DNA from 2 places in the Desulfuromonas sp. KJ2020 genome. Region 1 is predicted to be linked to the other one. Evidence: riboswitches for the same ligand, from Rfam matches in the RefSeq annotation. Region 1 holds a riboswitch; the other holds the start of a gene.
What was found. Region 1 has a riboswitch for S-adenosylmethionine ahead of MJO47_RS05425 (homoserine O-acetyltransferase). Riboswitches for the same ligand answer to the same signal wherever they lie in the genome.
Positions count from the first base shown of each region.

Region 2: it holds a riboswitch for S-adenosylmethionine, as region 1 does, so the genes downstream of both, MJO47_RS11590 (PLP-dependent aspartate aminotransferase family protein) here and MJO47_RS05425 (homoserine O-acetyltransferase) in region 1, are expected to answer to the same signal.

Region 1 covers NZ_JAKUKE010000001.1:1,176,549-1,188,138, forward strand. Annotated here, with positions in the region: gene MJO47_RS05410 (leucyl aminopeptidase) at 1-1,027, shown strand, start outside; gene MJO47_RS05415 (hypothetical protein) at 1,123-1,287, shown strand; gene ettA (energy-dependent translational throttle protein EttA) at 1,453-3,132, shown strand; gene MJO47_RS05425 (homoserine O-acetyltransferase) at 3,235-4,356, opposite strand; SAM riboswitch class I at 4,454-4,561, opposite strand; gene MJO47_RS05430 (Rrf2 family transcriptional regulator) at 4,772-5,212, opposite strand; gene gluQRS (tRNA glutamyl-Q(34) synthetase GluQRS) at 5,348-6,280, shown strand; gene MJO47_RS05440 (hypothetical protein) at 6,330-7,157, shown strand; gene rho (transcription termination factor Rho) at 7,576-8,823, shown strand; gene rpmE (50S ribosomal protein L31) at 8,940-9,143, shown strand; gene thyX (FAD-dependent thymidylate synthase) at 9,300-9,986, shown strand; gene prfA (peptide chain release factor 1) at 10,034-11,101, shown strand; gene prmC (peptide chain release factor N(5)-glutamine methyltransferase) at 11,104-11,590, shown strand, end outside.
Region 2 covers NZ_JAKUKE010000003.1:683,082-694,671, reverse strand. Annotated here, with positions in the region: gene MJO47_RS11620 (tetratricopeptide repeat protein) at 1-929, opposite strand, end outside; partial or broken gene MJO47_RS11615 (Rdx family protein) at 1,067-1,255, opposite strand; gene MJO47_RS11610 (peptidylprolyl isomerase) at 1,462-1,920, shown strand; gene MJO47_RS11605 (DUF3820 family protein) at 2,010-2,261, shown strand; gene hcp (hydroxylamine reductase) at 2,588-4,201, shown strand; gene MJO47_RS11595 (PLP-dependent aspartate aminotransferase family protein) at 4,317-5,465, opposite strand; gene MJO47_RS11590 (PLP-dependent aspartate aminotransferase family protein) at 5,505-6,662, opposite strand; SAM riboswitch class I at 6,773-6,897, opposite strand; gene cysK (cysteine synthase A) at 6,976-7,929, opposite strand; gene MJO47_RS11580 (nitrite/sulfite reductase) at 7,965-9,260, opposite strand; gene cysN (sulfate adenylyltransferase subunit CysN) at 9,322-11,142, opposite strand; gene cysD (sulfate adenylyltransferase subunit CysD) at 11,142-11,590, opposite strand, start outside.

The DNA.
Region 1 (11,590 bases):
GCTGGTGGATAAGCAGGCGGAGGTGACTGCCGCCCGCCGCGGCCTGGACGAGGCCCGCGCCATCTGCCGGGGGGTCTGTCTGGCCCGGGACCTGGTCAATGAGCCCGGCAACGTGAAGTCTCCCGAATACCTGGCCCAGACCGCCCGAACTTTGGCTGACGAAGGGAGCTTCGCCCTGCGGGTACTCGAGCGGGACGCCCTGGAGAAAGAAGGTTTCGGGGGGCTGCTGGGCGTGGCGCAGGGGAGCGTGCGGGAGCCCCGCCTGATCGTCATGGAATACAGCGGTGGCAGCAGCGAGGCCAAGCCCATCGTGCTGGTGGGCAAAGGCGTGGTTTTTGACGCCGGCGGCATTTCGCTCAAACCGGCGGAAAAGATGGACGAGATGAAGATGGACATGGCCGGGGCGGCCGCCGTGCTGGGCACCTTTCAGGCCGTGGCGGCGCTGAAGCTGCCCATCAATCTCGTCGGCATCGTGCCGGCGGTGGAAAACATGCCGTCGGGTTCGGCCATGCGCCCGGGGGATATCCTCACCTCTCTGTCGGGCCGCACTATCGAGGTGCTCAACACCGACGCCGAGGGACGCCTGATTCTGGCCGACGCCCTGACCTGGGCCAAGCGCTATGAACCGCGCCTGGTCATCGACCTCGCTACCCTGACGGGAGCCTGCGTCATCGCCTTGGGGCACCAGGCCACGGCGGTGCTGGGCAACCACGACGGCCTCATCCGCCAGCTCATTAGGGCCGGCGAGAACAGTGGCGAGCGCCTCTGGCAGCTGCCCCTGTGGGACGAATATGCCGCCCAGCTCAAGAGCGACGTGGCCGACCTCAAGAACACGGGGGGAAGACCGGCCGGGACCATCACCGCCGCCGCCTTCTTGCAGAAGTTCGCGGAGGATACCTCCTGGGCCCACCTGGACATCGCCGGCACGGCCTGGGAAGAAAAGGGACGGCCTTATGTGCCCAAGGGGGGGACTGGGGTCGGCGTTCGTCTGCTCGTCCACTACCTCAAGACGGTGGCCGGGGCTTAGAACCCATTAATTCTGCGACAAAATCTCACGCTGAGCCATTGACAGAGCCCGTCTTGGTGCTACCTTTTAATTAAGCTTAAAAAACGAGGTGGCCGATGCTGAGGTACTGCGCTTGGTGTGGAAAATACCAGGGATACGTCGTGGGAGCCGGGCACCAGATTCGCAAGAATTTGAGTGAGATCGACACGGCGACCATCTGTGTCACCTGTATGGCCAAGGTTCTGGGGGAGATGCCGAACTCCTGGCGGCATAAAAGCTGAGCCTGGCCTGTATAGAAGGAGAAAAGGGGATACGCCTCTGCGGGGGTGCGTCCCCTTTTTTGTGTCGGCGCCTGGGGGGGGCGGCCGCCGCGAAACAACAGTTGACACCTCAAGGGCCAACCTGTAAAGATTGGGCACATTTCAAGGGGAGGTACAGGTCATACCATGAGCAACGAAGGCAATAAAGTCATCTATTCGATGATCGGCGTCAGCAAGTTCTACAACAAGAAGCCGGTCCTCAAGGATATCTATCTGTCCTACTTCTACGGCGCCAAGATCGGCGTCCTCGGCCTCAACGGCTCGGGCAAAAGCTCGCTGCTGCGCATTCTGGCCGGAGTGGACAAGGACTTCAACGGCAAGACCATCCTTTCAGACGGCTACACCGTCGGCTACCTGGAGCAGGAGCCGCTCCTTGACGATAACCGCACCGTGCGGCAGATCGTCGAGGAGGGCGTGCAGGAAACCGTTGATCTGCTCAAGGAATTCGAAGAGATCAACATGAAGTTCGCCGAGCCGATGAGCGACGATGAAATGGCGGCGCTCTGCGACCGGCAGGCCCAGGTACAGGAAAAACTCGACGCCCAGGACGCCTGGGATCTTGACTCGCGGCTGGAGATGGCTATGGACGCCCTGCGCTGCCCCCCCGGCGAGACGCAGGTCGCTGTCCTCTCCGGGGGCGAGAAGCGCCGCGTGGCGCTGTGCCGTCTGCTGCTGCAGAAGCCGGACATCCTGCTGCTGGACGAGCCGACCAACCACCTCGACGCCGAGACCGTCGGCTGGCTCGAGCAGCACCTGCAGCGCTATGCCGGCACCGTCATCGCCGTCACCCACGACCGGTACTTCCTCGACAACGTCGCCGGCTGGATTCTGGAGCTCGACCGGGGCGAAGGCATCCCCTGGAAGGGCAACTATTCTTCCTGGCTGGAGCAGAAGCAGGAGCGTCTGCGTCAGGAAGAGAAGGCCGAGTCGAACCGGCAGAAGACGCTGGAGCGCGAACTGGAGTGGATCCGCATGTCCCCCAAGGGGCGGCATGCCAAGGGGCAGGCCCGCATCAGCGCCTACGAAAAGCTGTTGGGGCAGGAGAACGAAAAACGCGCCCAGGATCTGGAGCTTTACATTCCGCCGGGGCCCCGTCTTGGCAACGTGGTCATCGAGGCCAAGGAGGTTAGCAAGGCCTACGGCGAGCGCCTGCTGGTGGAAAACATGACCTTCAACCTTCCCCCCGGCGGCCTCGTCGGGATCATCGGTCCCAACGGCGCCGGCAAGACGACCCTGTTCCGCATGATCACGGGGCAGGAGCAGCCCGATGCCGGCAGCATCCGCATTGGCGACACGGTAAAGCTGGCCTACGTCGACCAGAGCCGCACGCTCGACCCCGAAAAGACCATCTGGCAGGAGATTTCCGGCGGGCAGGAGCAGATTCAGCTCGGCAAGCAGCTGATCAGCTCCCGCGGCTACGTCTCTCGCTTCAACTTCTCCGGGGCCGACCAGCAGAAGAAGGTCGGCAGTCTCTCCGGTGGCGAGCGCAACCGTGTGCACCTGGCCAAGATGCTGCGCGAGGAGGCCAACGTGCTGCTGCTGGACGAGCCGACCAACGACCTGGACGTCAACACCATGCGGGCGCTGGAGGAGGCCCTCGAGAACTACGCCGGCTGCGCCGTGGTTATCAGCCACGACCGCTGGTTTCTCGACCGCATCGCCACCCATATCCTTGCCTTCGAGGGGGACAGTCGCGTCGTCTGGTTCGAGGGGAACTATTCGGAATACGAGGCCGACCGCAAAGCCCGTCTCGGTGCCGCCGCCGACCAGCCCCACCGCATCAAGTACCGGCAGCTCACCCGCTGAAGCTCCTTTATCCGTCAAACAAAAACGCCCATCCCGTCGCTGCCGGGGTGGGCGTTTTGCGTTACAGAAGATCGTGTGCCTTGGTGGTGAAAAAGGTTGAAGTCAGGCGCCAGACGTCAGACGGTCGAGAAACTCCACTACCAGGGGGGTGAACTTTTCCGGCTCCACCAAAAAGGAGTCGTGGCCGTAGTCCGAATCGATGAGGTGATAGGCGACCGGTTTGCCCAGACGGGTGAGAACGTCGACCACCTCTTCGGTTTGGGAGGGCGGGTAGAGCCAGTCGGAGGTAAAGGCGAACCAGAGCGAGGGACACTGCAGGTTGGTCAGGGCTTCTTCGAGCCCGTCGAAGTTCCAGGCCACGTCGTAAAGATCGAGGGCTTTGGCCAGGTAGAGGAAAGAATTGGTGTCGAAGCGGTCGACGAAGCTGCTGCCGTTGTATTCGAGGTAGCGTTCGACCTCGAAGCGGCCGAAAAAGTCGAAGAGACCGTCACGGGCGGAAAAGCGGCGACCGAACTTCAGGTGCATGGAGGCGTCGGACAGAAAGGAGACATGACCGACGGCCCGGGCCAGGGTCATTCCGTCTGCCGGCGGGTGTTCGGGCTTGTAGTTCCCCTTTTTCCACATGGGATCGTTGAAGATGGCCTGTCGGGCCAGGGAGTTGAGGGCGATGGCCATGGGCGAGGTGCGGCCGGTGCCAGCGATGGGGATGATGGAGCGGGGGACTTCCGGATAGAGGATGCCCCATTCCAGGGCTTGCATGGCGCCCATGCTGCCGCCGATGACAGTGACCAGGGAAGAGATGTTCAGGTGGTCGAGCAGCAGCTTCTGCGCCCGGACCATGTCCCGGACCATGAGGACCGGAAAGCTGAGATTGTAGGGGCGGTCGGTGCGGGGATTGAGGCTGGTCGGGCCGGTGGAGCCCTTGCAGGAGCCGATGACGTTGGAACAGAGGATGAAGTAGCGGTTGGTGTCGAGGACCTTGCCGGGGCCGATCATGTCGTCCCACCAGCCGGGCTTGCGGTCCTCTTCCGAGTGGCGGCCGGCGGCGTGGGCGTCGCCGGTCCAGGCGTGGGTGACCAGAATGGCGTTAGAGCGGTCGCGGTTGAGGGTGCCGTAGGTCTCGTAGGCCAAGGTGATGGGCCCGAGGACGCGGCCGCTTTCAAGCTTCAGCTCGACGTCGAAAGTGACCGATTCGGTTTTGACCAGGCCGATGGATTGGTTCAACGCGCGACACCCTTTGACGTAAAAAGGCCCCTTCCCAGGGTGACAGGAGGGGCCTTGACGATACGGGAAAAGATAAGCGCGTATCTTTCGGGCTCCGTCCTCATCTGTCCCTGTTACAGGGCAGGAATTAGCACCTGGCATCCGCATCTGCGGATCGGTTGCTGTGGCTTCACAGGGCCTTTCCCTCCACCACTCGCGATAAAGACGATGCAATTGTGCTTGGGACTCTAACGAATCACGGCGGGTTTGTCAAATGCATTCGTTGCCGTACCAATGAAGAGACGCCGGCCGTTTGACGAGGTCGAATGGTGGAGGGTATAATGAAAACAGATAGAAGGTTAGGAGGCCGGCAAGGTCTCCTTGTTCGCCCTGGATGACTCGCCCTCCTGGTCTCCAGGGTATTTTTTGTCCCGATTCAGCGCGACTCGTCGCGAAGGTGTTGTAAATTGTTTTTCTCCTGCTGGGCCAGGTCGGCGAAGGTATAGCTTTTGAGGACGGCCATCATCTTTTCCTGAACTTCATGCCAGGCGCCATGAACGGGGCAGAAGACGTCGCGGGAACAGGCCCCGTTCTTTTCGAGACAGAGATTCAGGTGCAAGGGACCCTCTTCGGCTTCAACGATGTCCAGCAGGCTGACCTGGGTGGGGTCCTTGGCCAAAAAGAAACCGCCGCCGACTCCCCGCTGCGAGCCGACGATGCCCGCCTTGATGAGAGGCTGCAGAACTTTGGTGAGAAAGGCCGGCGTGATGTCCTGCGTCTGGCAGATATCCTTTTTGTAGACGATCTCTCCCTCGGGCTGTTTGGCCAGAAAAAGCAGGGCTCTGATAGCGTACTCGGTGGCGCGGGTGATAACCAAAATGGAACCTCCTATTGATAACCGTATGGGTTATGGATACCTGCCGGCTAGTCTTTTGTCAATGGCAAAGGCAGGTCGTATCGCAAATGGCGATCTCTTGACAGGGCGCCGGCGCGCGGGCATCATCTAGTCCTGATGCGTGGTGATGTGATCAAGAACCCTGAAAAAAGCCTGCAGACCGTTGGGCGTTTTGCCCCCAGTCCCACTGGCCCTCTGCATTTCGGCTCCCTGGTAGCGGCTGTCGGCAGCTACTGTCTGGCCCGTCGGGACCAGGGCAAATGGCTGGTGCGGATCGAGGACCTGGACCGGCCCCGGGTGGTGGCAGGGGCCGCCGACCTCATTCTGTCGACCCTGGAGGAACTCGGCTTCGAATGGGACGAAGCGCCTGTTTACCAGAGCCGACGTATGGCCCGCTACGAAGAGGTGCTGAGCCGCCTCAATGAGGGCGGCCATATCTTCCCCTGTGCCTGTTCGCGGCGGGAGGTTCTGGCCAGCGCGCCCCATCCGGGCGAAGAAGGGCCGGTCTATGGGGGGACTTGTCGTCAGGGAATTCCTCCCGGGCGGTCGCCCCGTTCCCTGCGCCTGCGAGTACCTGCGGGGTCCCGGCTGTTTGTCGATGGTATCTTCGGCCCGGTGGAGCAATGTCTGGCCAGTGCCGTCGGTGATTTTGTCCTGCGCCGGGCCGACGGGCTTTTTGCCTATCAGCTGGCGGTGGTGGTCGACGACGCCGACAGCGGCGTGAACCAGGTGGTGCGCGGCGCGGACCTGCTTCACTCCACTCCGCGGCAGATTTATCTCTATGCCTGTCTGGGCTGGCCGGTGCCCCGCTACCTCCATTTGCCCCTGGCGCTGGATGCCGCCGGCGAAAAAATCAGCAAGCGCCAGGGTGAGGTGTCCCGCCGCCGTCATGGCGAAAACGGCCGGTTGCTCGCCCAGGCTCTGTGCTTTCTGGGGCAGGCGGTGCCGCCGGAGCTGGTACGGGCGCCGCCCGGGGAGATTCTGCGCTGGGGCGTGGAGCATTTTCGCCTGGAGGCTGTCCCCCGCGAGAATCGTATAGCCGGTGACTGACGGTTGGCCCGGGTTGAAAGCAAAAATAAATGGAGAAGGGAGGAAGATCATGCGTAGGATATCCCTGTTGTTGATCTTTGTGCTGCTGGCTGGCTGCGGCGGCGGTTATTTCAAGGTGCCCAAGGAGGAATATCAGGTCCGAATCCGTACGCTCGGCGTCCTGCCGCTGCTGGTGGACGAAAAGGTTTCGCTGGGTCATCCCGACGAGAGCCTTATCTTCGAACTGCTGCAGCGGGAGAATGCCGGCAAGGAAGAGCTCCTCGTCGAGGCGCTGCGTGCCCAGAAGGGTTATTTTGATGTGCGGCGCCTTGGCGGTCATCCGCAGGATCTCGTTTATGGTCTGGTGCAAGGCAGAGCCCTGGGCGGCGAGGGCAAAACGCTCTATCGGCGTTACGCCTTCAATGCCGAGGCCGTCAGGAATATTACGGACGGACATGTGGTGGATGGACTGCTGGTGGTTATTCTCAACGGTCTGCAGAGACCGGAAAAACGCTGGGATCGCACCCGGCTGAAGTATCTGGAAGCGGACTACAGCGCTATTCAGGTCACCGCCGCCGTCGTCACCCCGACGGGTGAGGTGGTCTGGGAATATCCAAGTCCGCCGGGGAGCGAATTTCTGCTTCTGCAGTATCCGGATTTCGATGAGGCCTATTACAACCGGGCCGAGGCGGTCGCCATCAAAGACATTTCGATACAAGGTTTGCGACGTGCCCTGCAGGAGCGGACGAGAGGCTTGCTGGGCCAAGAGAAGGAGCCCGAGGTCTACCGGAAACTCTTCGGCGAGCTGGCCGCTCAGCTGCAGCCAGCCACCTTCCAGCTGCCGGGCAAGGCCCCGGCTGCTGCCGCCGCCACGGAGGGGACCTCTCCGCGCCCCTAGCCGACTATACCCGGGAGCCTGGCCAGGCTCCCGGGAAAGACGCGGAAAAGTGACGAATGAGTATTGACATCATCAGGTAAAGATAGTAGATAGTTTGAGCAAGTTTATCCATCTAGTCTCCCCAGGTTCGCCTTTATTTCGATTTTTCACTCCGTCGGGACAGCCAGGTCAGCGGCATTTTCATATAAAAAGAGGTCTGCTTCGTCCAAATTCTGAGTGTGGACACCCAGCATTATGGAATCCTTGACGGGAGGTCCTGTCGCTCCATCCTTTTTTCCATACCATTCCTTTATAAAAAAGCTAATCCATAGATTGAAAATCACATATTTCAAACATGCTTATGCCAGTGGTGCGTTGCGGGGCCTTTCCTTTTGAAGGTGCTGCTTTCTGCCGTGCGCGGTAGTGTCAAGGAGAAAAAATGAATCTCAAGGAACTTAAGGACAAGAAGATTGCCGATCTGGCGGCGATCGGCAAGGAGCTGAAAATCGAAGGGGCGGCGGGGATGCGCAAGCAGGACCTGATCTTTGCCATCCTCAACTCCACGGCAGAAAAGAACGGGGCCATCTTCGGCGAAGGCGTTCTGGAGATTCTGCCCGACGGGTTCGGTTTTCTGCGGGCGCCGGACGCCAACTATCTGCCCGGCCCGGATGATATCTATGTCTCCCCTTCCCAGATCCGTCGCTTCAATCTGCGCACCGGCGACACCGTTTCCGGGCAGATTCGCCCCCCCAAAGAAGGGGAGCGCTATTTCGCCCTGCTGAAAGTCTCCGAAGTCAACTTTGAACATCCCGCCGTCGCCCGCGACAAGACCCTTTTCGACAACCTGACCCCGCTCTATCCTGAAGAACGGATTCTTCTGGAGACCACCAGTGACAACCTGCCGATGCGGGTCATGGATCTGGCGGCTCCCATCGGCAAGGGGCAGCGCGGCCTGATCGTGGCGCCGCCGCGCACAGGCAAGACCATGCTGCTGCAGAACATCGCCAACTCTATCACCACCAACCACCCCGAGGTCTACCTGATCGTGCTGCTCATCGACGAGCGACCCGAGGAGGTCACCGACATGCAGCGATCGGTCAAGGGCGAGGTCATTTCCTCGACCTTTGACGAGCCCGCCACCCGCCACGTCCAGGTGGCCGAAATGGTCATCGAGAAAGCTCGCCGCCTGGTGGAACACAAGCGGGACGTGGTTATTCTGCTCGATTCCATCACCCGTCTGGCCCGGGCCTATAATACAGTGGTGCCGCCTTCCGGCAAGATTCTTTCCGGCGGGGTCGATTCCAACGCCCTGCACAAGCCGAAGCGCTTTTTCGGTGCCGCCCGCAATATCGAAGAGGGGGGCAGCCTGACTATCATCGCCACCGCCCTTATAGACACCGGCAGCAAGATGGACGAGGTCATTTTCGAGGAGTTCAAGGGGACGGGCAATATGGAACTGCAGCTTGATCGCCGTCTGGTGGACAAGCGCACCTTCCCGGCCATCGACATCAACAAGTCGGGGACCCGCCGCGAGGAGCTCCTGCTCGACTCGACCTCTCTGCAGCGCATCTGGCTGCTGCGCAAAGTGCTTTCCAGTATGAACGTGGTCGACAGTATGGAGTTTCTGCTGGAGAAGCTGGCCGAGACCAAGTGCAATCAGGAGTTTCTCGACTCGATGAATCGCTAGCCGGTTCGACAAGAAAGCACTTGCATGGGCGGGGGTAAAAATGGTATGTACTCTCTTTGCCTGAAAAGCACGAAAAATATCGGCCTGTACAAAGCCAGGCTCCAAGGAGAAAAGACATGAAAGACGGAATCCACCCCAAGTACGAAGCCGTGACGGTCAAGTGTCACTGCGGTAACACCTTCGAAACCCGCTCCACCCGCAAGGACGAGATCACCACCGAGATCTGCTCGGCCTGCCACCCCTTCTACACCGGCAAGCAGAAGCTGATCGATACCGCTGGCCGCATCGATCGTTTCCGCAAGAAGTACGGCACCAAGTAGTCTGCAGGAGACGGCCCTGGAGGGCCGTTTCTTTTTTTCGGACCGGGTGGAAATCCATCCGGTCTGTTGTCGTTTTTTCGCCACCATTCTGTGCGCTTGGAACTCCCCGTCCCTGGCTGTCACTGGCATCGGGCGCGGCGGGGATGTTGAGGGATTATGCTCGTCCAGCTGTTAACCCACACGCCTGAACCGGAACAGGTGGTCGCCGCGGCGGCCCGCCTGTGCTATTCGGCCTCCTCCGTGGCCGAGCTGATGGAGAAGAGCCGCCACGACCGCGACGGTCTGCTGCGAAAAATCCTCTCCCTCGGTCACTTCTCGGTCCTTGAGCACGTGTCCTTCACCTTTGGCGTGGAGGGCATCAGTCGTGCCTGCTCCCACCAGCTCGTCCGCCACCGCCTGGCCTCCTACTCCCAGCAGAGTCAGCGCTACGTGTCCCAAGAAAAGCGCTTCGACGCCGTCACGCCGGCGACCATTGCCGCCAACCCCGAACTGTGCCAGCGTTACGAGGCCCTGCTGGCAGAGACGCATCAGGTCTATTGCGAGCTGCTGGCCGCGGGTATCCCGGCCGAGGACGCGCGTTTCGTGTTGCCCAACGCGGCGGAAACCAAGATCGTGCTGACCATGAACGCTCGCGAGCTGCTGCACTTTTTCGAGCTGCGCTGCTGCCGTCGAGCCCAGTGGGAGATTCGGCTTATGGCTATCGACATGCTGCGGCTCGCCCGCCGGGCCGCCCCGCTGCTCTTTGCCAAGGCCGGGCCGGGCTGCCTGCAGGGTCCCTGTCCCGAAGGGAGCATGACCTGCGGCGAGATCACAGCCGTTCGCCAGGAATTCGAAGCCCTGTAACCCCCGCGGCCCGGGGCCTGTCATCACGCAAGGGCTGTCAGGATACGATGTTTACCAAACTCGAAGAAGTGGTCGATCGATTTCAGGAAGTGGAGGGGCTGCTCTCCGATCCTTCCGTCATGGCCAATCAGGAGAAATTTCGCCAGCTCACCAAGGAGCACGCCGATCTTTCCGAGCTGGTCGAAGTCTATCGCGAATACAAGAAGGTGACCGAGGAGATCGAGGGGAACCGCGAGCTCTTGCGGGACGCCGATACCGACCTGCGGGAGATGGCCCAGGCCGAACTGCCTGAACTGGAAGAACGGCGCGAGGCTCTGGACCAGCAGCTGATGGTTCTGCTGTTGCCCAAGGACCCCCGGGATGACAAGAACGTCATCCTGGAGATTCGCGCCGGTACGGGCGGCGACGAGGCGGCGCTTTTTGCCGGCGACCTTTTCCGCATGTACTGCCGCTATGCCGACGAAAAAGGCTGGCGGGTGGAAATCATGAGCGACAGCGAGTCGGAAGCCGGTGGCTTCAAGGAAGTTATCGCCATGATCAGCGGCCAGCGCGTCTATTCGCGCCTCAAGTATGAGAGCGGGACCCACCGCGTACAGCGGGTGCCCGAAACGGAGGCCCAGGGGCGCATTCATACCTCCGCCTGTACGGTGGCAGTGCTGCCGGAAGCCGAGGATGTCGATCTCGACATCGATCCCAGCGATCTGCGCATCGACGTTTATCGCGCCTCCGGGGCGGGCGGGCAGCACGTCAACAAGACGGAATCGGCCGTGCGTATCACCCACATTCCCACGGGGGTGGTGGTTGCCTGTCAGGACGAGAAGTCCCAGCACAAGAACAAGGCCAAGGCCATGAAAGTGCTCAAATCGCGGATTCTTGACGCCATGCAGGCCGAGCAGGATGCCAAAATGGCGGCGGATCGCAAGAGTCAGGTCGGCAGCGGCGACCGCAGTGAGCGCATCCGTACCTACAATTTTCCGCAAGGGCGCTGCACCGATCACCGCATCGGTCTCACCCTCTATCGCCTGGACGCCATCATGCAGGGCGATCTCGACGAGATTGTTGATGCCCTCAGCGCCCACTACCAGGCGGCAGGCATGGCCAACCAGGAGGGCTGATCTTGTCCGAGACCTGGACGGTGCTCAAGGTGCTGCAGTGGACGGCGAACTATCTGCAGCAGGCGGGTGTGGATAACGGACGTCTTGACGGCGAACTGCTTCTGGCCGCCACACTGGGGCTGGACCGGGTTGGTTTGTATCTCAATTACGATCGGCCTATGGAGCCGGCAGAGCTGGAAGGTTTCCGTGAGTTCGTCAAGCGGCGGGCCCGGCGCGAACCCCTGCAGTACATTCTGGGCACAACCGAGTTCTGGTCGCTGCCTTTCAAGGTGACGCCGGCGGTGCTTATCCCCCGGCCCGATACTGAGATCCTGGTGGAAGAGGCCCTGAAAAGGGCCGACGACGCCCCTTCGATTCTCGATGTGGGTACCGGCAGCGGCGCCATCGCCGTGGCCCTGGCCCATGAGTTGCCGGCCGCCCAGGTGGTGGCGGTGGACTGCAGCCCCGAGGCGCTGGCTGTCGCCCGGGGCAATGCCACCCTCAACGGAG
Region 2 (11,590 bases), on a different contig from region 1:
TCATCGATGGCCGAGAGGGCGCCCTCGAGATCTCCAAGCTTTTCCAGTACGATCCCCCGGTAAAAGGGTGGTTCGGGATGATCCGGTTCGACCTTTTCCGCCAGGCTGACGGTAGAGAGAACCTCAGCGTAGCGCCCGGCTTCGATGAGAAGGCTGGCCTTCTCCATAAAAGCTTCGAAAAAACCGGAATCGAGACGGATGGCACGATCCAGGCTGGCGAGAGCCTCGTCGGTGCGGGTCAGCCTCCCCAGGGCGAGGCCGCGATTGAAATGGAAGACGGCCACACGGGGATTTCGCCGCAGGGCGCTGTCGCAGTAGGCCAGCGCCTCCTCCTGGTCGGGCAGATGCGCGAGGGAATAGCTCAGGCTGTTCAGGGTGGCCTGATCCCCCGGATAATCGACCAGCACCTGTTCGAAGCAGCGAAGTGCTTCCTCGAAACGTCCCAACCGGTTAAGCACGTAGCCTTTGTTGTACTGCGCGTCCGGCGACTGGGGCAGGCGGGTCAGAGCCTCATCGTAGGCAGCCAGTGCCTCCTCCGAACGGCCGAGGGCGTCGAGGGCATTGCCCATATTGACGTAGATTTCCGGAAAGTCGGGCTGTTGCTTCAGAGCGAAGCGAATATGTTCGAGCGCTTCTTCGAAGCGGCCGAGACGCTCGAGCAGGGCGGCAAAATTATGATGGATCGTGCCGTTATGGGGTTCCAGGGCGAGGGCCTTGCGAAAGAGCAGATAGGCGTTGTCCTCATCCTCTTCCTTCGAGGCCGCGATGGCGCACAGGTTCAGGGCCTCGACGTTAAGAGGATTTTCGAGGAGAAACTCCTGGGCCAGCTCAAGGGCAGCCCGACTGTCGCCCCGGTGCAGGGCCTCTTGAGCCATCTCCAGATCGTCTTCTTCAAAGACGGCTTCTGTATCGTCAAAAATATCTTGCATGAAAACTCCGGTCAGGGGAAATGGCAGATGAACGAGGTGCCATCTGCCGGCGGCATCATACCAGAAATCAGGCCTCGATGCACCCAATTCGGCCAGGGCTTTGCACGCATCTAAGATCGGGCTCTAAAAACGTTTGGTCAGCCCGCGGACTTCAGGCGGCGCAGACTGTCGATAACCGCATTCTCGACCGGGAAGACGCCAGTGACCTTTTTGGAATAGATCAGGTTGCCATCGGCTTTGACCTCAAAGACGCCGCCCATCGATTTGATCAGGTCAGGATTTTCCTGCAGCTCGCGATTAATTTTTTCCGCCAAACTGACGGCACGGGGGAAATACCCTCAACTCCCGCAGTATTCAATGGTGATCTTCATTGTCTCGTCTCCCTGAAAAGGTAATATAAACACAAGGACTTGCCGCTATTTACGCCCAGAGTAAAAAGAACCGCATTTTTTTCTGGACGGACCGCCTCGTCCCTCTTACCATAAAGCATTTTCTAACATAATACCGCAACAGACAGGGAAGGATCAACCGGATGGCTAAAGCAAAAAAAGGCGACCGCGTCAGCATCGATTTTATTGGCAAGCTCAACGATGGCTCTATTTTCGACACCACCTTCGATGACGGCCAGTGTGAAGAAGACCACTGCGAATCGGGCCCCATGGAGCTGACCCTGGGCGACGGCGAATTTTTCCAGGAAATCGAGGATGCCCTGATCGGCATGTCGCCGGGGGAGAAAAAAGTCGTCAAGATCTCGGCGGAGAGCGCCTTTGGCGACTATGACGACGACAAGGTCTTCACCGTCAGTCGGGACGAGATCCCCGGCGACATGGTTCCCGAAGTCGGGCAGGAGCTCGAACTGACCACGGAAGACGATGAAATTGAGATCGTCACCGTACTGGAAGTCACCGACGACTCCGTGACCTTCGACGCCAACCATCCCCTCATCGGTGAAGATTTGACCTACGAAATCGAACTGGTGGAAATACTCTGATTTGTCCTTGATGACCCTGCCCCGGCGAAATTTCTCCCGGGGCAGGGTCACGCCCACCCAGATCGGTCCTGCCCAGAAAGTCCCTACCCTTGTCTCCAGACGCCAATCCCGACCAGGCCCCTCCCAAACCCTCTTTCGACCACCAGGAACTCCTGGAACTGGCGGCCATGCGCATGCCTTTCGGCAAGTATGCCGGCTGGCGCCTGATCGACCTGCCCGAACCCTATGTGGTATGGATGGCCGGCCAGGGGTTTCCAGCCGGCCTCCTTGGCCGCCGCCTGCGCGCTGTCTACGAAATCAAGGTCAACGGCCTCGAATTTCTCTTTGAGCCCCTGCGCTGACCGCACCCTCCAACCCTCCCCTTCTCCCTCAGCAAATCCAAGTACCTAAAATTACACATTTCTATCGGCTTTCCCAAAAAACCGGAGGTGCCGATAAAAAAATGACAAAAAATATCCGAATTTGACCTGGGTCATGTTTTGTCCCGGCCAGCTCGCCTATAGTCGGGACCATCTTCAGAAGAAACCGGAACCGCACTTTCAGGTTCATCGCTCATACCACCTCTCACGGAAAGGGAAAGACCATCATGGGAATCATGGATTTTTTAGGATTTGGCAAAAAGGAATCTCAAACCACCCAACACACAAACAAGGAGAATGCCATGTCAATGTTCTGTTACCAGTGTGAACAGGCCGCCAATGGAGGCTGCACCGTCATCGGCGTCTGCGGCAAGAAGCCCGACGTCGCCGCCCTGCAGGACCTGCTCGTCTACACCCTCAAAGGGGTGGCCTTCTGGGCCGACAAAGCCCGCGTTCAGGGCAAGAAGGATCAGGAGATCGACCGCTTCATGATCGACGGCCTCTTCACCACCGTCACCAACGTCGACTTCGATGCCGAAGCCGTCTCCCAACTGGTGACCGAGGGCGTTCGTCTGCGCGACAAGGCCCGTACTCTCGCCGGCCAGGTCGATGGCACCATTCCCGCCGCCGCCCAGAACTGGACTCTGCCCGCTGCCATCGACGAGCAGGTCAAACTCGGCCAGCTGCACGGCGTCAAGGATTACACCGTCAACGAGGACGTTCACAGCGTCCGTGAACTGATCACCTACGGCCTCAAGGGCTACGCCGCCTATGCCGATCATGCCCGCATCCTCGGCAAGGAGTCGGATGAGATCTACGCCTTCACCCACAAGGCCCTGGCCGCCCTGCTCGACGACAGCCTCGACCTCACCACCAACGTCGGCCTGGCCCTGGAGACCGGTCGCATCAACTATGTCACCATGGAATTGCTCAACCAGGCCCATGTGGAGGCCTACGGCCATCCCGTGCCGACCCCGGTCCAGCTCGGCACCAAGGCCGGCAAGGCCATCCTGGTTTCCGGCCACGATCTGAAGTTCCTCGAAGAGCTGCTCAAGCAGACCGAAGGGACCGGCGTCAACATCTACACCCACGGCGAGATGCTGCCCGCTCACGGCTACCCCGGCCTGAAGAAGTACGCGCACCTGGTCGGCAACTTCGGCGGCGCCTGGCAGGACCAGCATAAAGAGTTCGCCCAGTTCCCCGGCGCCATCATCTTCAACACCAACTGCATCCAGAGACCGGCCGAGAGCTACAAGGACCGCCTCTTCACCTGGGGTCTGGTTCAGTGGCCCGGCGTCAAGCACGTCGACGGCTGGGATTTCTCGGAAGTGATCAAGAAGGCACAGGCGTGTGACGGTTTCGAGGACAACCCCGGTCAGGAAATCCTCACCGGTTTCGGTCACAACGCCATCCTCGGCGTCGCCGACAAGGTCATCGAGGCCGTCAAGGGCGGTGACATCAAGCACTTCTTCCTGGTCGGCGGCTGCGACGGCGCCAAGTCGGGTCGAAACTACTACACCGAGTTTGCCGAGAAGGCCCCCAAGGACACCGTCATCCTGACTCTGGCCTGCGGCAAGTACCGCTTCAACAAGCTCGACCTCGGCGACATCGGCGGCATTCCCCGTCTGCTCGACGTCGGTCAGTGCAACGACGCCTACAGCGCCATCCAGGTCGCCGTGGCCCTGGCCAACGCCTTCGAGTGCGGCGTCAATGACCTGCCCCTGTCCCTGGTACTTTCCTGGTACGAGCAGAAGGCCGTGGCCATCCTGCTGACCCTGCTGCACCTGGGCATCAAGAACATCAAGATTGGCCCCAGCCTGCCGGCTTTCGTGACGCCGAACGTGCTGAACTTCCTGGTCGAGAACTACAACATCGGCCCCATCACCACGGCCGAGGAAGACCTCAAAGCCATTCTTGGATAGTCATGTGAACCAAAGGGGCTGTCCCTGACGACAACCCCTGCCGCATAAAACAAAGGGCCACTCCGACATTTGCGTCGGGTGGCCCTTTGTCGTAGGCGAATACGTTGTCGTTTTTCTACCCCAGCGCTGCCGCCAGATCGTCCCACAGATCCTCGACGTCCTCAAGGCCGACGGACAGGCGCAGCAGGGTCTGGCGGATACCGAGACGCTCCTTCACCGGCGCCGGGATGGCCGCATGGGACATGCTCCAGCAGTGGGTGAGGATGGTCTCGACCCCCCCCAGGCTCGGGGCGATGATCGGCAGGCGGATGGTGTTCAAAAGCGGCTGCACAGCCTCCGCCGCCTTCAGTTCGAAGGAGAGGACCGCTCCGGGCCCCGAGGCCTGGGCCTCGTGCAGAGTTTTACCGGCAAAGTCGTCCAGTCCCGGATAGTAGACGGCGGCGACCGCGGGATGACTGCGCAGGCGCTCGGCCAGAATCCCGGCGCTTCGCTGTCCCGCCTGCAGGCGCACGCCCAGGGTCTTGATGCCGCGGGACAGCAGGAAGGAATCGAAGGGGGAGAGGACATTGCCGCTGGCGTTCTGGTAGTGCTTGAGACGACCGGCCAGCTCAGGGTCGGCGGTGGTGGCCAGCCCGGCCAGCAGGTCCGAGTGCCCGCCCAGAAATTTGGTGGCACTGTGCACGGCGATGTCGATGCCGAGGGCCAGGGGTTTCTGCAGCAGGGGGGTCATGAAGGTGTTGTCGAGAATCGTCAGCAGTCCCCTGTCTTTGGCCAGTGCGGCGACCCCGCGCAGGTCGGTGATGGTGAAGAGGGGGTTGGAAGGCGTCTCCAGAAAGATGGCGCGGGTGGAGGGCCGGATGGCCGCTTCGATCTGTTCCAGACGGGTGGTGTCGACAAAACCGACCGTGATGCCCTGCTGGGGCAGCACCTGGCTCAGGTAGCGGTAGCTGCCGCCGTAGAGGTCGAGAGGCGCCAGCAGATGATCGCCGCTTTTGAGCAGCGACAGGGCGCCGGCAATCGCCGCCATGCCGGAGGCGTAGGCAAAGCCGCGGACGCCGCCTTCGAGCAGGGCGATGGCATCCTCCACCTGCTGACGGCTGGGATTGCCGCTGCGGGAATAGTCGTAAGTCCCCCCCTGCCCGCCCGGGTGGTGGTAGGTGGAGGCATTGTAAATGGGGATAGCGGCGGCGCCGGTGGCCGGGTCGCGATCATGGCCCTGGTGAACCAGCAGGGTCGCGGTACGGTAATGATGGGGCTGCGTCATGGTGTCATTCCTTTGCGGTTACTCGTCAGCAGGTGTTCCTCAATCACTCAAGGCCTGTTCCAGATCGGCCAGAATATCACAGACACTTTCAATCCCTACCGATAATCGCAGCAGGGAGCCGCATATACCCAGGCGCAGACGATCCGCTTCGGGGATATCGGCATGGGTCTGCACCGCCGGCAGAGTCATCAGCGACTCGACGCCGCCGAGGCTTTCGGCAAAAGAGATCAACTGCAGCCGCTGCAGCACCCGGGCGGCTTTATCCGGCGTCCCGACGCGGAAGGAGAGCATGCCGCCGAAGCCGCGGCTTTGCCGTTTGGCTACCGCATGGCCCGGATGATCCGCCAGGCCGGGATAGTAGACGGCGGTGACGGCCGGATGCTCCTGCAGCCAGACCGCTACTTCCTGTGCATTGGCGTTATGGCGTTCCAGCCGCAGGGCGAGGGTCTTCAAAGAGCGCAGCAACAGCCAGCAGTCCTGCGGCGGCAGCACGCCGCCGGTGGAGTTCTGCAGAAAGTAGAGGCGCTCGCCCAGTTCGGCGGTGCGCGCCACCAGCAGGCCGGCACAGAGATCGTTGTGACCGCCGAGGTACTTGGTGGCCGAATAGACGGTAATGTCGGCGCCAAAATCGAAGGGGCGCTGCAGTACCGGGGTCAAAAAGGTGTTGTCGACGATGAAAAGCAGGTCGTGGGCACGACAGAGGGCGCCCAGCTGCGCCAGGTCGGCGACGCCGAGCAGCGGGTTGCCCGGCGATTCGATGAGCAGCGCTCTGCTGTGCGGGCGCAGCGCCGCCTCGACCGCGTCACAGTCGGTGGTATCGACGTAAGAAACGTCCAGCCCGAACTTGGCAAAGATCTGATCGAGCAGGCGATAGGTGCCGCCGTAGAGGTCGCGGGAGACAAGCAGATGGTCCCCGGCCGAGAAGTGGAGCAGAAGCGTGGTCAGCGCCGCCATCCCCGAGGCGAAGGCTAGACCGCGGGCGCCCCCCTCAAGCTGAGCGACGGCCTCCTCCAGCGCCTGGCGGGTGGGGTTACCGGAGCGGGTGTAGTCATATCCCGTACTTTCCCCCAGAGCCGGATGGCGGTAGGTAGCGCTCGGGTAGATGGGAAAGCTCAGGCCGCCGGTCGCTTGGTCGCGGCCGACGCCGACCTGCACCAGGGTGCTCTCGACGGTCCAGTTGGCGTTTGCTGAATTCATAGGTCATCCCTCGTCAAAGTCAGTGGGCAGCATAGAAAAAGCCCCTTCTCTCGGGGATGAGAAGGGGCTTCGCCGGGCCAGTCAAAGGGACGGATAACCGGGAAGCACCGTCCTCATCTTTCCGGCCGCATCCGCTATGGCATACGGCAGGCAGGATTTAGCACCTGGCATCCGCACCTGCGGACCGGTTGCTGTGGCTTCGTCGGGCCTGTCCCTCCACCACTCGTGATAAAGACGCTGCTGCGTTGGGGTGAACTCTAAATAATCGAGCCCTGTTTGTCAACTCTTTTTATCAAGAACAAAAGACGCCGCCCTAAACTATTCCCTCAAAAAGCACGCTGGAAAGATAGCGCTCCCCCGAATCGGGCAGGATCACCACGATGGTCTTGCCCTGGTGTTCGGGGCGAGCCGCCAGGCGCACGGCGGCGGCGACGGCGGCCCCGCAGGAGATGCCGGAGAGAATGCCTTCCTCGAGGGCCAGTCGGCGGGCAAAAGCGATGGCTTCGTCGTTGCTGACCTGCTCGACCTGATCGACCAGGTCCAGATCGAGGGTATCCGGAATAAAACCGGCCCCGATGCCCTGGATTTTATGGGGGCCAGGCTGCAGGGTTTCTCCGGCCAGCTTCTGACTGATCACCGGCGACTCGACCGGTTCGACGGCGACGGACAGGATCGGCTTTCCCGCCGTCTTCTTGATATAGCGCGAGACGCCGGTAATGGTGCCGCCGGTACCGACGCCGGCGACCAGGATATCGATGGCGCCGTCACTGTCCTGCCAGATTTCCGGCCCGGTGGTCTGCTCGTGGATGGCCGGATTAGCCGGATTCTTGAACTGGTGCAGCAGCACGTAGCGGTTGGGATCGGAAGCGGCCAGCTCCTCGGCGGCGGCGATGGCCCCACCCATTCCCTTGGCCCCCGGCGTAAGCACCAGGTTGGCGCCGAAAGCCTTGAGCACCTTGCGCCGCTCCAGGCTCATCGTCTCCGGCATGGTCAGCGTAATGGGGATACCACGCGCCGCCGCCACAAAAGCCAGGGCAATGCCGGTGTTGCCGCTGGTCGGCTCGACGATTTCCTTACCGGGCCCGAGCAGCCCCTTCTTTTCCGCGTCCCAGATCATGGCGGCGCCGATACGGCATTTGACCGAATAGGCCGGATTGCGCCCTTCAATTTTGGCGAGAATGGTGACGCCTTCAGGGGCCAGGCGCTGCAGGCGCACCAGAGGGGTCCGGCCGATGGACAGGCTGTTGTCGGAATAAATGCGGGACATGGGCTGCTCCTTTCGATAATGCCTTGAAAAGGCGGTTATTCGATTCGTTGGATGTTGTTTAAAAGTTCTTCGAGCGACAGATTTTCAGCAACGGGAACCCCGAGGCCTTCCCCCTGCCGGCGGTAAAGAGTGAAAAGGGGCCGCCGCTGGCCGAGGTCGTCCTTGATTTGCCGGCTGGTGAGAATGCCGACATCGGCCAACTGGACCTGCGAACAGGAGTTGGGACACCCCGAAACGGCATAACGGCGGGAGCGTCCCTTCTCGCTCAGAGCGCCCACCAGCTGGCGGGAAACGTCCCGCGTGGCCGACAGCCCCATGCGGCACTCATGGCTGCCGGGACAGACGCGCAGACACACCCGCTGCTCAGGCGCCTCCCCAGCCAGGCCGAGGGCCCCCAACTGTTCGTATACTTTGCCATAATTCGCCCCGGGTGCAAGATGAAAAGCCACATTCTGATCCGCCGTCAGCGCCAGGAAACCGCCAGCCTCGTCGCGGGCGATGGCGGCAAGCCGACGGAATTGGGCCACGGTGAGTTCACCGGCAAAGACCACGGCCTCGACGATCTTTCCCCGGGTTTGGGTCAGAGGCCCTGCCAGCGAGACCTGCCGCGGCACCGTAGCGACCTGCGCCATGGCCTTGGCCAGCAGCGTACGAAATCCCTCTTCTCCCACCTGCCCCAGCAAAAACTTGAGGCGCTTGGGCGGCGGCGTGTTGTCGCGGTAGACCGCAACAATGGCTTCGATCAAGCCGATCAGCCGCGCCTCGGGTACCGCATTTTCAAGCAGGAAGCCTGCCTGCGGTTCGCGTCCCAGACCGCCGGCACACCAGACGTCAAACAGGTTCTGCTCTTCCTCGTCCTGCCCGACCCAAACCAGGCCGACATCCTGAATCAGGTGGCGGGAGCCGGTGTAATCGCCGTCGATGCCGATTTTGAACTTTTTAGGCAATCCTTCGAAATATGGGTTGCCGGCAAAGTGCCGGTTGAGGTTTCGTGCGACAGCCTGACAAACGGCGAAGGCGGGACTGAAGGTGGTACTGCAGGAGATCCCCCGCACGGCGCCGCCACAGGCGCCCCGGCTGCTCAGGCCGACCGCGGCCAGTCGCCGGAAGACTTCTGCAAGCTGCCCATGGCGCAGTCCGTGCAATTCGATGCTTCCGCGGGTGGTCAGGTGAAGAATGCCGGTACCAACCTGGGCGGCGATATCGCTTACGGCTTCAGCCTGCTGGCAGGACAGGACCCCGGCGGGAATCTTGATACGCAGCATCAGATTGCCCTGCTGATCCTGCTGGTAGATGCCGTCGAGGCGCAGTTTCTGATAATCGATGTTCATGGTGACTTTCTCCTGGCAGATTGTCCCTGGGTGTCGGCCGTTAAGGCTGAGGGAAAATGTTTCAGTTCTCGGCCTGGGGCCACCCTTGACGGATCTGCCCCACAATCTGTTCCGCAAGCTCCGGCAGCGAGGCCGACCCGGGATCGACCATCACTATCCTGGCGCCCTCTTCCCCTCGAAGAAGCCGGGAAGGCCCGACGCGTATTTCGACAAGAGCGCTATCGGCCTGGATCCTCTCCCTGAGTCGAGGCGACGGCGCCACGGCGGGAGGCTGGGCGACCACGATCAGACCGGCGTCGGCGCACAATCGGGCTGTTTCATAAAAACGCCGCAGTTCCTCCTGGCCAGGGTCACCCAGGTCAGGCAGGTCGGCGTTGAGGCCGCCTCGCAGCAATGCTGCCGTCAGCAGAAAGGGGTGGCGGCCCAGGCTGTGCAGCTTGCGCTCGACCAGAGCCGCCAGTTCGGAACTCTCGTCCCCCTTTTCAAGGGAGAACCAGAGAATCTGGGGTTTTTGCCCCTTGAGCTCTCCCCGTGCCGAGCGATCCAGTTTGAGGTCCTGCCAACCACCGCTGCTGGTGCGCAGCGGCTGATGAATCATGCCGGCCGCCACGGTGGCGTTGCTGAGACGGTCAATAAGAATGAAACTGCCGGTCGTGCGGTTCTCACGATAGGAATCAAAGCTGATCGCCCTGTCCAGATCGAGGCGACATATGCCGATTTCATTGAGCTCCAGAATATCGCCATCTTCCTGCTGGAGGGTGTTGACGTTGATCTTGAACTGCAGTTCGCCAACCCTTGCCGGCACGGTTGCCGCACCGGACTTGAGTAGATAAGGTCGACCCGGAGTCAGCGCCTCTTCGTGCAACCAGACCACCTTGGCCTCAAAGCGGTCTGCGTGGTTGGGCAGATTCTGCACGGCGGCAAGCACATCGCCCCGGCTGATATCGATTTCGTCCGTCAGCGTCAGGGTCACGGCACTTCCAGACCCGGCGAGAGGCAGGTCGCCATCCATGGTCACCAGGCGCTCAACCCGGCTCCTCCGGCCCGAAGACAGTACCACCACCTCATCGCCCGGACGCACCGTCCCGCTGGCGATGGTGCCACTGAAACCTCGAAAGTTGAGATGGGGGCGATTGACCCACTGTACCGGCAATCGAAAGGGTTTGCGTTCGGCGTCATCGGGCACCTGCACGGTCTCCAGATGCTCCAGCAGGGTCGGCCCGTCATACCAGGCGGTCTTGTCACTGTGGTCCCGCACATTGTCACCGTTCAGGGCCGACAAGGGGATAGCCGTAATCTCCTCAAAGCCGAGGGCGGCGGCAAAGGCCTCATAGTCGGCGCGGATAAGGTCAAATCGTCTCTGATCATACCCGATCAAATCCATTTTGTTGATAGCCAGGACAACATGACGGATACCGACAAGGGAGACGAGGTAACTGTGCCGTCGCGTCTGGGTCAAAACCCCTTTGCGCGCATCGATGAGAATGACCGCAACCTGCGCGGTGGACGCCCCGGTGACCATGTTGCGGGTGTACTGTTCGTGACCGGGCGTATCAGCTACGATGAACTTGCGGCGATCGGTGGAAAAGAACCGGTAGGCGACATCGATGGTGATCCCCTGTTCCCGTTCGGCCTGCAGGCCGTCAAGCAGGAGGGCGTAATCGATGTTCTGCCCCTGGGTGCCGATGCGCCTGCTGTCCGCCTCCAGAGTCGCCAACTGGTCTTCAAAGACCATCTTCGCGTCCCACAACAGTCGGCCGATGAGGGTGCTTTTGCCATCGTCGACGCTCCCGCAGGTGATGAATCGCAGCATCGATTTTTCTTCCTGGGTCTTCAGATAGGCGAGAATATCTTCAGCGATCAAATCGGATTGGTGAGCCATCAGAAGTATCCTTCCTGTTTCTTCTTTTCCATGGATCCGGACTGGTCGTGGTCGATCAGGCGACCCTGGCGTTCGGAGGTGCGCGTCAGCAGCATCTCCTGAATGATGGCGGGCAAGGTATCCGCTGTCGACTCCACCGCAGCCGTCAGGGGGTAGCAGCCGAGGGTGCGAAAACGCACCGACTTGTGCTGCACCTGTTCTCCCGCCTGCAGAGGGAGACGGTCGTCATCCACCATGATCCACTGGCCGCCGCGCTCGACCACGGGCCGCACCGCCGCATAATACAGGGGCACAATAGGGATGTTCTCCTTGGTGATGTACTGCCAGATGTCGAGCTCCGTCCAGTTGGACAGGGGAAAGACGCGGATGCTCTGCCCCGCTCTCACGCGGGTGTTGTAGATATTCCACAGTTCGGGGCGCTGCGCCTTCGGGTCCCATCGATGGTTTT